Regions from separate parts of the Klebsiella sp. KE9456 genome, predicted to be linked through region 2. Evidence: riboswitches for the same ligand, from Rfam matches in the RefSeq annotation. Region 2 holds a riboswitch; each other region holds the start of a gene.

Region 1 (4,288 bases), on a different contig from region 2:
CTGTTTTCCGGGACGCAAAGTGTTCCCCTATATTGTTTCACAGGTCGCGGGCGCCTTTGGCGGCGCGGTGCTGGCCTATATGCTTTACAGCACGGTGTTTACTGAGTTTGAAGCGACGCACCATATTGTACGCGGTAGCGTAGAAAGTCTACAACTGGCGAGCATTTTCAGCACGTACCCTGCGGCGTCGCTGAGCGTCTGGCATGCCGCGCTGGTTGAAGTGGTGATCACTTCTATGTTGATGGGGATGATAATGGCGCTGACCGACGACGGTAACGGCGTGCCGAAAGGGCCTCTGGCCCCCTTGCTGATCGGCATTCTGGTGGCGGTTATTGGTGCTGCCACCGGGCCGCTGACGGGATTTGCAATGAATCCTGCGCGCGATTTTGGACCGAAACTGTTTACATGGATGGCTGGTTGGGGTGATATCGCGATGACCGGTGGAAGGGATATTCCCTACTCTATTGTGCCGATTATTGCGCCATTAATCGGCGCCTGTCTGGGCGCGGCTATCTATCGTTATCTGATTGGCAATAATTTACCGTGTAATACCTGCAAATTAGAGGAGTAATGTATCCGTTGAAATAGCCGAAAATTTTCATGAACCGGTATCACGAACTGGCCAAAAACGTCTCCCACGGATGGGGGACTTTTGCTATCGTATTATTCTTTTATCGTTGCCGGTAAATGATGATGAAAGGGAAAAAATATTAAAGAAATGTTTTGTTTATAACAAAAAATTAACTGAGAGGTTTTATCATGATTTCTGCGAGTACATTGAACTCAGAACTCATTAATAAAATCGCACAGGATTTTGCCCAGGCCACGAGTCTGGCGGTTGTGGTGGTCAATATTCACGGTGATGAAATCTCTGAATTATTTAATTTTACTCCTTTCTGCCAGCTCATGCGTCAGCACCCTCAGCTCAGCGCTCGCTGTCGGATGAGCGACCGTTGCGGCGGCCTTGAGGCCTCAAAAACCGATCAGCTCTGTATCTACCGTTGTCACGCCGGGCTAACGGATTTTTCCATCCCTCTGGTGATCGCCGGGCATCTTGTGGGGTTTGTTCTGTGCGGGCAGGTTCGTTTAAGTAACGATGTTGAACTGGTCGATATTCTGAACGTGGACAACCGCTGGAAGGCCGAGCCGGAACTGGTTAAAGCATTCCGCGACGTACCGGAGATGGACTACTCAAGGGTGATTGCTTCCGCTGATTTACTGAAGCTGATTGTAGAAAACTGCCTTAAAAAACAACTTAATTTCGTGGTGATTAAAGATAATCCGCAGCAGCCTGAACCCGCGCGCGCCGGCCGGGTCGCCAGCCCTCACGACAGTAAAATGAAGAAGGCGCTGCGCTATATTGATGCTCATCTTTCAGATGAGCTGCGTCTTGAGGACGTGGCCGCTCACGTGTATCTCAGCCCCTACTACTTCAGTAAGCTGTTCAAAAAATATCAGGGGATTGGCTTTAATGCCTGGGTTAACCATCAGCGGATGGTGAGCGCCAAAGAGCTGCTGTGTCACAGCGACTGGAGTATCGCCAGCATTGCGCGGAATTTAGGTTTTTCGCAAACCAGCTATTTTTGCAAAGTTTTTCGTCAGGCCTATCAGGTGACCCCGCAGGCTTATCGCCAGCAAATTAATGCCAGATCACAAACTGAGCCATTTTAAATGGCAATATTTTGTTATTGCCGATTTTTGCTATCTCTCTGTATCTGGCTCATTATAAAATGAAAAAATCTCATTCAGAGCAATAAATTGTCATAGCGCAACAAAATAATAATGAGCGCGCGATAAGCTGCACCAGTTTTTATTTATTTGATCAGATAGAGTGTTGTCAGAGGAATTTTTTTTCGCACCATCGGTAGAGCAATCAAACTGCCGATGCAATTAAACGCGGCGGGAGCCATTCTGCTTCCGCAAGATGTTCCGGCAATGATTCGCGCGATGTTCAATCCGCCTCGAATCATGACGGATTAAACTGACAGGCGCCAGGGAAGGGGGTGGAAATCCCCCGCAGCCCCCGCTGCTGTGATGCTGACGAACCCATATATACGCTGATTCGCTCTCGTTGTAGGGAAAACGGTTAACCGTTTTGCACAGTGTTTGCCCGGTTTCATAACGGCGTGCCTCATCAATGAGGCCTGCCATGCAGAAGCCAAAGCGCATACAACGTGAAGTGTGGCAGGTATAAACCACTGATCGCGAGATTGGGAAGGATGGGAGAGGACGACGCTAAGCCAGAAGACCTGCCTGTCGGTGATAACCAACAACTTCGGTGGGAAGTGGGTTGCTCAGATGCGTACGGTCGAAAGACCGGGGATGCACGCAGCCCTACCACTTTGTACAGGATCGGGGTATGGCGGCCAGGCAACACGCATTTATTCTCGCAGGAACCAGCAGCGGATGTGGGAAAACTACGATCACGCTCGGTTTGCTCAGCCTGTTAAAGCAGCGTGGAATGCGGGTTCTGCCCTGTAAAGTCGGCCCGGATTATCTTGATACCGGCTGGCATACCGCCGTCAGCGGTATCCCTTCCCGCAATCTCGACAGCTTTATGCTCCCGGAACCGGTTCTCAACGCGTTGTTTTGTGAACAGATGCGGCAGGCGGATATTGCGGTAATCGAAGGCGTGATGGGGCTTTATGACGGCTTCGGCAGCGACCCGAACGACTGCAGTAGCGCTGCGATGGCTAAGCAGCTTGGATGCCCGGTGATTTTACTGGTCGATGGCAAAGCGGTTTCCACCTCCGTCGCTGCCACGGTGATGGGGTTTCAGCATTTTGATCCCACTCTTAATATTGCTGGCGTTATTGTCAATCGCGTCAATAGCGAAACCCATTATCAATTGCTGAAAAGCGCCATCGAGCGCTATTGCGCGCTGCCCGTTCTCGGCTATGTGCCGCGGGTGGAGGGCGTCGAACTGCCCGAACGGCATCTGGGGCTGGTCACTGCCCGCGAATCTCTGATTAATCAGCAGGCGTGGCGCGATTTTGCCGGGACGCTGGGGCGAACCCTGGACATTGAACGGCTTCTCGATCTCAGCCAGCTCTCCGCTCTACCCACCGGCGAGTGGCCGGAACTGCCGTCGCCTGAAGCCGGAACGGGCTTGACTCTGGCGCTGGCTGAGGATGAAGCCTTCAACTTTTATTACCCGGATAACCTCACGCTGCTTGAACGCTGTGGCGTCAATATTGTGCGCTTTAGTCCGCTGCACGATAGCCAGCTTCCGTCGTGCCAGATGATTTGGCTCGGCGGTGGATACCCTGAAATTCATGCCGCCGCGCTGGCGGCGAATAGACCAATGCTGGAGCAACTGCGGGCGGCGCATCGGCGCGGCGTCGCTATCTATGCTGAATGCGGCGGTCTGATGTATCTCGGCAGCACCCTTGAAGACGCCAGCGGGGAAATGTATTCAATGGTTAATCTCATTCCCGGCCATAGCAAGATGGGCAAGCGGCTTACCCGCTTTGGCTACTGCGAGGCCCGGGCAATGTGGCAAACGCTGCTGGCGGCACCCGGCGAAATCCTGCGCGGGCATGAGTTCCACTATTCGGATTTTATCCCGGAAACGCCGGCGGCGCTGGCCTGCCGCAAGGTTCGCGATGGCATGACGCTCCGGCAGTGGACAGGCGGCTGGCAGGTTGGAAACACGTTCGCCAGCTATTTGCACCTGCATTTTGCCCAGCGTCCCACCATGCTCAACCACTGGCTGGCTACCGCAAGGAGCGTTCTATGACGTTGCTGGCCTGGTGCGTTGCCTGGATCCTCGATTTTATTATCGGCGATCCGCAGAATTGGCCGCATCCGGTGCGCTGGACGGGCAACCTTATCGCCATCGTTCAGCGCGCCGTGCGCCGTTGCTGCCGTAGCGATTTTGCCTTACGTATTGGCGGCGGAGTGATGTGTCTGGTGGTGGTCGGGCTGACATGGGGTGTTTCCTGGGGGGGATTGACGCTGGCGCAGATGATCCATCCGTGGTTTGGCTGGGCGGTTGAGGTGTGGATGATTTTTACCGTGCTGGCCGGACGCTGCCTGGCGCAGTCGGCGAGGGAGGTCGAGCGCCCGTTGCGCGCGGGCGATTTGGCCGCAAGCCGTATCAAGCTTTCATGGATTGTCGGGCGCGACACCTCGCAGCTCCAGCCGCCGCAAATTAATCGCGCGGTGGTGGAGACGGTGGCGGAAAATACCGTCGACGGTATTATCGCGCCGCTTTTCTTCCTGTTGCTGGGCGGCGCGCCGCTGGCGATGGCCTATAAAGCGATCAATACCCTTGACTCAATGGTTG
Region 2 (4,288 bases):
GATATTGGCTCTAATTTCTTCCCGGCGGTACTGTCGGTGATTATGGTGTTCTGGATTGGCTATAAAGTGCGTAACCGCAAGAGTACGGCAACTGAATAATCTCTCGCCCGGCAACACTGCGGTTGCCGGGTTTTCTCCGGATCTTTATTTTTTCGTTAGCAGTACACCGCATTCCATATGGTGGGTATAGGGGAACTGGTCGAATAGCGCCAGGCGGGTGACCTCGTGCGTTTTACTTAGCGTTTCCAGATTCTGGCACAGGGTCTCCGGGTTACAGGAGATATACAGAATACGCGAGTATGCCTGCACCATCTTTTCCGTTTCGCTATCCAGACCGCTGCGCGGCGGATCGACGAAAATCGTCTCACACTGGTAGCTTTTGAGGTCGATCCCCTGCAAGCGGTTAAACTCCCGCACGCCGTTCATCGCCTGAGTAAACTCTTCCGCTGACATACGGATAATTTGTACATTATCAATATGGTTGGCGGCAATGTTGTATTGCGCCGCCGCCACGGACGGTTTAGCGATTTCCGTTGCCAGCACGCGGTCGAAATTTCGCGCCAGCGCCAGCGAAAAGTTGCCGTTACCGCAGTACAGCTCAAGCAAATCGCCGGTTGCGTCTTTTGTCGCGTCGATCGCCCATTCCAGCATCTGAATGTTCATCGCCGCGTTCGGCTGAGTGAAGCTATTCTCCACCTGGCGATAGACCATTTCACGCCCGCCAACCGGTAAACGCTCATCGATATAGTCCTGATCCAGCTCGATTTTAGTCTTAGTTGCACGGCCAACCAGATGCACGTTCAGATTTTGTGCCCGCAGTGCATCGCGAAAGCGTTCCGCCTGCTGACGCCACTCATCGTCGAGTTTTTTATGATACAGCAGTGATATCACGGCCTGGTTGCTCAGCGTGGTCAGGTAATCGACCTGAAACAGTTTATGACGCAGTACCGGGTTATTGCGCACGCCCTCAATTACGGCGGTCATTAACTGATTGATCAGTTCACTGGCGGCCGGGAAAGTATTCACCCTGATGCGGGATTTTGTCTGCTGGTCAAATATAATGTGATACAGGTCATCGCCATCGTGCCACAGGCGGAATTCCGCGCGCATGCGATAATGGTTGACCGGCGAACGAAACACTTCCGCAACCGGTGCGGCAAAAGGCGCCATCATTTTCTGCAAGCGGACGACTTTTTCTGCCAGCTGCGCTTCATATTGTTCGGTAGGAAGGTGTTCGGGGGTCATGATGCATCCTGAATAAAATAAGTACGCGGGGATTGTAGGGAAAGTGCCGGGGATGTCCAGCCATTGATGATATAAGGGAATATAACCGTAGAAGTCTGGACTTCTATATGTTTCTAATTATAGCATCGTGTTACCGGTCCTGTGAGTTAATAGGGAATCCAGTGTAAATCTGGAGCTGACGCGCAGCGGTAAGGAAAGGTGGGATGAGCGCATTGTGCAGACACTGCGATTTTTTTGCGGGAAGTCCTCATCCATTAAACACCCCGAGCCCGAAGACCTGCCGGAACACGTCGCATTTGGCTTCTATCATCGCGTGCTATTGATAGTCGTCGGCGGCATCCTTCGTTTATTACGGATGCTTTTAAAATGATTAAAAAAGCTTCGCTGATGACGGCGCTCTCCGTCACGGCTTTTTCTGGCTGGGCGCAAGACAGCAATTCAGATACGTTAGTGGTGACAGCAAATCGTGTGGCTCAACCTATCGAGACCGTGCTGGCGCCGGTGAGCGTGGTGACGCGGCAGGATATCGATCGCTGGCAGTCAACCTCTCTCACCGATGTGATGCGCCGCCTACCGGGCGTGGACATCGCGCAAAACGGCGGCATGGGGCAGCAGAGCTCTCTTTTCGTACGCGGCACCAACTCCAGCCATGTCTTAATCTTGGTGGATGGCGTACGTCTGAATCAGGCGGGCGTCAGCGGCTCTTCCGACTTAAGCCAGTTCCCTATCGCTCTGGTACAGCGTATTGAATACGTACGCGGCCCGCGCTCGGCGGTCTACGGCTCAGACGCGATTGGCGGTGTGGTGAACATTATTACCACTCGCGACCAGGACGGCACCACGCTCAATGCTGGCGTTGGCTCAAATGGCTATCAGAACTATGGCGGCAGCACGCAGCAGACTTTCGGCGGTAATACTCGCGTCACCCTGGCGGGCGACTATACCTATACCAAAGGCTTTGATGTGGTTGCGGAAGGCAATACCGGTGGCGTTCGCCAGCCGGATCGCGATGGCTTTATGAGCAAAACGATCTACGGCGCGCTGGAGCATAGCTTCTCCAATGAGTGGAGCGGCTTTGTGCGTGGGTACGGCTATGACAACCGGACGGCCTATGATGGCTCTCCTTACGGTGGCGTATTAGTTGACACTCGCCAGTTGTATAGCCAGACCTGGGATGCCGGCCTGCGTTTTAATCAGGATATCTTCCACTCGCAGCTGACCTCCAGCTACAGCCACAGTAAGGACTACAATTACGATCCGCGACTGGGGCGCTACGACACCTCGGCGACGCTGGATGAAGTGAAACAGTACAATGTGCAGTGGGCGAACACGGTCGATGTTGGCCACGGCAACGTTGGCGCTGGAATCGACTGGCAGAAACAAACCACTGAGCCTGGCACGAACTATGTGAACGATGGCTACGAAATCCGTAATACCGGCCTGTTTATCACTGGCTTGCAAAAGTTAGGCGATTTCACCCTGGAAGGGGCGGCGCGTAGCGATGATAACTCGCAGTTTGGCCAGCACGGTACCTGGCAGAGCAGCGCCGCGTGGGAGTTTATCGACGGCTACCGCTTTATCGCCTCTTATGGCACCGCCTACAAAGCGCCGAATCTCGGCCAGCTGTACGGCTTCTACGGTAATCAGAATCTCGACCCGGAAGAGAGCAAGCAGTGGGAAGGGGCCTTTGAAGGCCTGACGTCTGGCGTGACATGGCGCCTGTCCGGGTATCGTAATGACATCGATAATCTGATCGACTACGACTCGCAGCTGATGAAATATTACAACGTCGGCAAGGCGCGTATTAAAGGTATTGAAGCGACGGCATCGTTTGATACTGGGCCGCTGGCGCACAGCATCAGCTATGACTATGTCGATGCGCGTGATGCGAAAACCAACGAGCTGCTGGTGCGCCGGGCAAAACAACAGGTGAAATACCAGTTGGACTGGCAGGTTTATGATTTCGACTGGGGTGTGACCTATCACTATCTTGGCACCCGTTATGACAACACTTACGACCCGGTAACCTATGCGCCTGAGAGCGTTAAGTTGGGCGGTGTAAGTTTGTGGGATCTCGCAGTTTCGTATCCAGTCACCTCACATCTCACAGTTCGTGGTAAAATAGCCAACCTGTTCGATAAAGATTACGAGACAGTATATGGCTACCAAACTGCAGGACGAGAATACACCTTGTCTGGCAGCTACACCTTCTGATCCACGTCCCACCGTGCTGGTGTTTGATTCCGGCGTCGGTGGGCTGTCGGTTTACAATGAGATTCGGCAGCTTTTGCCGAATCTGCACTATATCTATACTTTCGACAATGTCGCTTTCCCCTACGGTGAAAAGAGCGAAGCGTTTATTGTTGAACGCGTTCTGGACGTCGTTACCGCCGTTCAGCAGCGCTATCCTCTGGCGCTGGCGGTTATTGCCTGTAACACCGCAAGTACCGTTTCACTTCCTGCACTGCGCGAAAAGTTCGCCTTCCCGGTTGTCGGCGTCGTTCCGGCGATAAAGCCAGCCGCTCGCTTAACGGCGAATGGTATTGTTGGACTGCTGGCGACGCGTGGGACGGTAAAGCGCCCTTATACGCGCGAACTTATCGCTCGTTTTGCAAATGAATGTCGTATAGAAATGCTGGGTTCTGCAGAGCTGGTGGAACTGGCGGAAGCGAAGCTGCATGGCGAAGAGGTGCCGCTCGACGAGTTGCGCCGGATTCTGCGTCCGTGGCTGCGAATGCAGGAATCACCCGATACAGTAGTATTAGGTTGTACGCACTTCCCGTTGCTCACAGAAGAGTTGCAGCAGGTGATGCCGGAAGGAACACGCCTGATTGATTCTGGCGCAGCGATTGCGCGTCGAACAGTCTGGTTGCTGGAACATGAAGCGCCTGATGCAAAATCCGGCGATGCGAATATTGCATACTGTATGGCGTTGACGGCAGAGACTGAAAAGCTTTTGCCCGTTTTGCAGCGTTATGGCTTCGCATCACTGGAAAAATTGCCGCTTTAAGCGCGTTTTGCACAAAAAAGAGACGCTTGAAAT
Region 3 (4,288 bases), on a different contig from region 2:
GACGTTTTACCCGAACCGTTGGGGCCGATGATACCGACAAACTCGCCTGGCGTGACGCTGAGCGAGACATCATCAACAATCATCTTGCCTTTCACCTGCCAGCGCAGATTGCGCGCTTCGATAACCGCATCAGCAGAGGTCTCAAAAGGGATTACCGCGTTCAGCGTCATTTGGCCCGGCCTCCTCTTATCAGGATGAGTGAAAACGCTGGCGCACCAACCAGCGCGGTGATCACGCCTATTGGTAGCACCTGGCCTGGCAATAAGGTGCGGGAAATAACGTCGGCGATGACAAGGAAAATGGCGCCGGTCAGCGCGCTGACCGGCAGCAGCCGATGGTGCTGATTGCCAACCAGCAGACGGGCGGCATGAGGGATCACCAGGCCAACAAAGCCAATCGCGCCGACAATAGAGACCATAATTGCCGTCATGCCGGTGACGGCGGCGATCAGCACCGCGCGGGTACGTTTTACCGGAATTCCCAGCGATGCGGCGGATTCCGCGCCAAAAGAGAAGGCATCAAGATGACGAGCATAAAAAAAGCACAGCACAATGCCGATCAGCGCAGTGGGCACCGCCAGGACGACATCAGGCCAGCGCACGCCGCTGAGATTACCCAGTAACCAGAACATGATGCCGCGGGCCTGCTCGGCGTTTGCCGAGCGGGTGATAATCAGTGAAGTCATCGCATTGAAAAGCTGCGAACTGGCGATCCCGGCCAGAATAATTTTGGTTGTGACGCCACCGCCCTGTCTGCCACCAGCGGCCATCGCCAGCAGCGCAACGAACAGAAATGCGGTCAGTGCGCCAATGAAAGCCCCCAGGGACATGCTGACGATCCCGGCGCCAAGCCCGGTGAGCGCAATCAGCACCGCGCCAGTAGAGGCGCCCGCGGAAATACCCAGCAGATAAGGTTCGGCAAGCGCATTGCGCAGCAACGACTGAAGCACAACCCCGGATATGGCCAGGCAGGCGCCACAACTGGCAGAGACCAGCGCGCGCGTCAGGCGGTAGTTCCAGATAATTCCCGCATCCAGCGCATCGACAGGATAGCGGGCATCAAACAGACGATTTGCCAGCGTGCTGAGTACGTGCCCCCAGGGAATAAAGGTTTCGCCAATAGAAATCCCTGCCAGCAGGACGCAGCACATGAGCACGCTGACCCAAAGGGTGTGTCCACCGACTCTCACCGCAAGTTGACCGATAGCACGGCGCGTCCTGCGAGAATCACTGATCATTATCTGCATTCCTGATTACCTGAAATACGCGATGACCCGGGGCCTGCCTGGCCCATCAGGCGATGTTATTTGCCCGTTTGGTCTTCGACAGCGATAACGCCAAATGCAGTGCCCTCCAGGACGACCCGCAGGGGGAGCGTCGGGAATCATCGGCGCGTACTGCCTGTACGTGCCGGATGTTCCGCTCTGTCCGTATCCAGACTGGCTGCGACAATTTGCGCCGTTAACCGGGCAGTAAGGCAAGACCAGGGGTAAAACGTCGCTTAATGAGCGGCCTGCGGATGCGCTAAGCCGTACTCAACCAGGGCGTCAGCCAGTTTTTCCACCCCATCAATGGTTCTAATCCCGGCGTTCATGGTTTGTACATCAATGACCGGCAGATGGTTTTCCTTCACCGCGGGAAGCAGGCTGGTGACGGGGTCAGATTTCAGATATTCCATTTTGACTTTCCAGTCATCAGCGGGGAAGCGGCGACGGCTCATTTCACCGAGCACAATGACGGAAGGATTGGCTTTAGCGATAGTTTCCCAGCCTACCGTGGGCCACTCTTCAGCGGAATCAATCACGTTTTTCACGCCCAGCGTTTTCGCGATCCATGCGGCCGGACCAAACTTCCCGGCAACGTAAGGATCGAGCTGCAGGTCGGCACTGGAGAACCAGAAAACGACGGAAACGTTTTTATCCATTGCGGAAATTTTATTTTTGGCTGCCGCTTCCCGCGCCTTAAGGCTGGCAATCAGCGCATCGCCTTTATCCTGAACGTCGAAGATTTTCGCCAGATCGGCGATTTCCTGGTACACCATTGCGATATCAAACATGCTCTTACGTACACCGTCGCCGCCATCTTCGTTATCTTTTGCGCAGTCGGCTGGCGCGGTATAAACAGGCACTTTCAGTTCACTAAACTGCTCGTAAGACGCCACCGTCCCCGCAGGGCCGATTTGCCACTCAAACTGGCTGGCAACCAGATCCGGCTTTTTCGCAATGATCCCTTCAAAACTGGGAATGTTTTGTGCAATAACGGCAATTTTCTCATTTGCCGCTTTATACGCATCCGGTACCGGGCCAAACCAGAGCGAGGTTCCGACCACGCGGTCGGCCAGACCCAGTGAATAAAGAATTTCAGTGCTGTTCTGACCGACCGTTGCCACGCGCGTTGGCGCCTGATTGAAGGTAAGCTCGCGACCGCAGTTTTTAATCGTCAGAGGATATTCGGTTTTTGCCGCGCTGGCGAAACCGGCATTCAGAAACAGAACCGCGGCGCCCGTCATTGCCAGAAGCGTTTTTTTCGAAGTAAAAGAGGTAGAATTAGCGTGCATTATCATCGTCCCGTCGATGCCAGAAGGTTAACCTCTGGTCATGGTTATTTCATTCCATATAGCGGGAGGAGACATGAAAATAGATGACATTGAGTCGTGAACGCTTTTGAATGATATTATGTAAAAGATGCAAATATACCCGTTATAGTTCAAGTTGCCTGTATGTTGACTGCGCTCACTTGCCGCGTGATTCACGCCTGCGGCTTCACCTCTACGGGGCCAACGCAAGCGCCGTTCAAAACGGTTAACCGTTTGTCATGCAACTCGAATTATTTAGGGGAATAAGCTTTATTTCGCCAAATATCGTATACATAAATTCATCACAGTTTATGTCAAATAATTCATCCCATGGACCATCCCGTCCACTCAATGGCGTACAACCTGACAGCAGGTCTCCTGACTCGCGGCAATCAGAATATCAGCCTTCCCATAAAGCATACTTTACAGTGACCAGCGGTTAATTAACCGCACAAGGATATTCGCTATCCGCCTACAGTTGCGGGGGCAGTTATGGCATTGAACTGAATCATTCGCACCATATTCCAATTCAAAACATAATCCATCATACTTCAGGCAGCAGGTGTCCCGGATATTCACTCACCTCAGTCACTGACATGAGTCAGTTCCCTGGGCGCAATCCTCTTACCCTGCCGCGCGAATAATTTAGGCTATAAAAATGTAATGAAGTGCTGTCGACAGCGACTCTAGCGACAATTGTTAATAAGGTCAACCGTATGATAAATAAATAAAAACGTCATACAAACATCATTTTATATATAACTTACAATAAGTTAAAATAGACCGCTCTGGTATATGAGAATCACAATAAAAAGATAAATGAGAATTATATGATTATGATCAATTTAGAAATACTGAGCCGCTTAACTTAAAGGCGGGGTTCAAAGAACGACAAACGTCTCAGGAGAAAATTGCCCTTTAACCGACAGGTCTGCGCTGAGAAACACATTCGGGATTAAAGATGTCCTGAGCGGCGGGCTGTATTACCCTGCCCACGCTGAAGAACAAATTCCAGGTCCTTAACAAGAAATACCTGAACCACAGGAATATCGATACGCGTCATCTCGCGCAGCGTAACGGGAATCATAATGCGCCAGGCTCAGAGTAGACAAGAATAGGGGAAAGAGATAATAACAACTCAGACGGGAAATACCGCTATCCGGAACGTCCCATTGCTTATGCATTTTCACCGCCCATCCCGGATCCCCCCGACGGCACTTATATGCCTCGTCTCTTTAACATTGCTGAACAGAACGCTTAATCGCATTCAACCTGATTTTGCGCTGGCCGCGAAGGGCTCAGGGGTGAAGCGGATCGCCGTGGCCAACGCGGATATAACGGGAAGTATGCCGGGTATATACCGCAATGTTCTCAGCGATATATACGCCAGCAAGTCGATTAATAGCTCAGCCTGAACGTGTAGGCATATTCCAGCCCAAGCTCAAAATCCCAGGGCAGAGGATGCAGAATAAGCTGCTCCCCCAGGATCTCGAACGGCACTGGGATCGGCTGCCCACGGCACAGTAACTCACAGGCGCCCGGCGTCATTCCTGACAGGATGCGTAAAGCAAAGTTGTGGGTAGGCCAGCGGGTGAGAATCAGGTAATCGTGGGCGCCTGCGCAGGTCAGAAAAGCGTGCTCATCGTCGTGCTGTAAGCGGGTACACATTTCGCTGCCATAAATCGCTTCGCCGTTTACCGCCATCCAACGACCG

The links. A riboswitch is a leader RNA that binds a small molecule or an ion and turns the genes downstream of it on or off. The one in region 2 is predicted to bind cobalamin.
Region 1: it holds a riboswitch for cobalamin, as region 2 does, so the genes downstream of both, ABK821_RS01275 (cobyrinate a,c-diamide synthase) here and btuB (TonB-dependent vitamin B12 receptor BtuB) in region 2, are expected to answer to the same signal.
Region 3: it holds a riboswitch for cobalamin, as region 2 does, so the genes downstream of both, ABK821_RS15500 (ABC transporter substrate-binding protein) here and btuB (TonB-dependent vitamin B12 receptor BtuB) in region 2, are expected to answer to the same signal.

The regions. Positions count from the first base shown of each region.
Region 1 covers NZ_JBDYQK010000001.1:284,049-288,336, forward strand. The annotation lists gene pduF (propanediol diffusion facilitator PduF) at 1-571, shown strand, start outside; gene pocR (regulatory protein PocR) at 760-1,671, shown strand; cobalamin riboswitch at 1,970-2,272, shown strand; gene ABK821_RS01275 (cobyrinate a,c-diamide synthase) at 2,360-3,739, shown strand; gene cbiB (adenosylcobinamide-phosphate synthase CbiB) at 3,736-4,288, shown strand, end outside.
Region 2 covers NZ_JBDYQK010000037.1:24,284-28,571, forward strand. The annotation lists gene ABK821_RS23810 (YijD family membrane protein) at 1-99, shown strand, start outside; gene trmA (tRNA (uridine(54)-C5)-methyltransferase TrmA) at 145-1,245, opposite strand; cobalamin riboswitch at 1,363-1,545, shown strand; gene btuB (TonB-dependent vitamin B12 receptor BtuB) at 1,612-3,459, shown strand; gene murI (glutamate racemase) at 3,404-4,255, shown strand.
Region 3 covers NZ_JBDYQK010000014.1:68,689-72,976, forward strand. The annotation lists gene ABK821_RS15490 (ABC transporter ATP-binding protein) at 1-170, opposite strand, end outside; gene ABK821_RS15495 (iron ABC transporter permease) at 167-1,237, opposite strand; gene ABK821_RS15500 (ABC transporter substrate-binding protein) at 1,501-2,556, opposite strand; cobalamin riboswitch at 2,925-3,143, opposite strand; gene ABK821_RS15505 (alpha-L-fucosidase) at 3,973-4,288, opposite strand, start outside.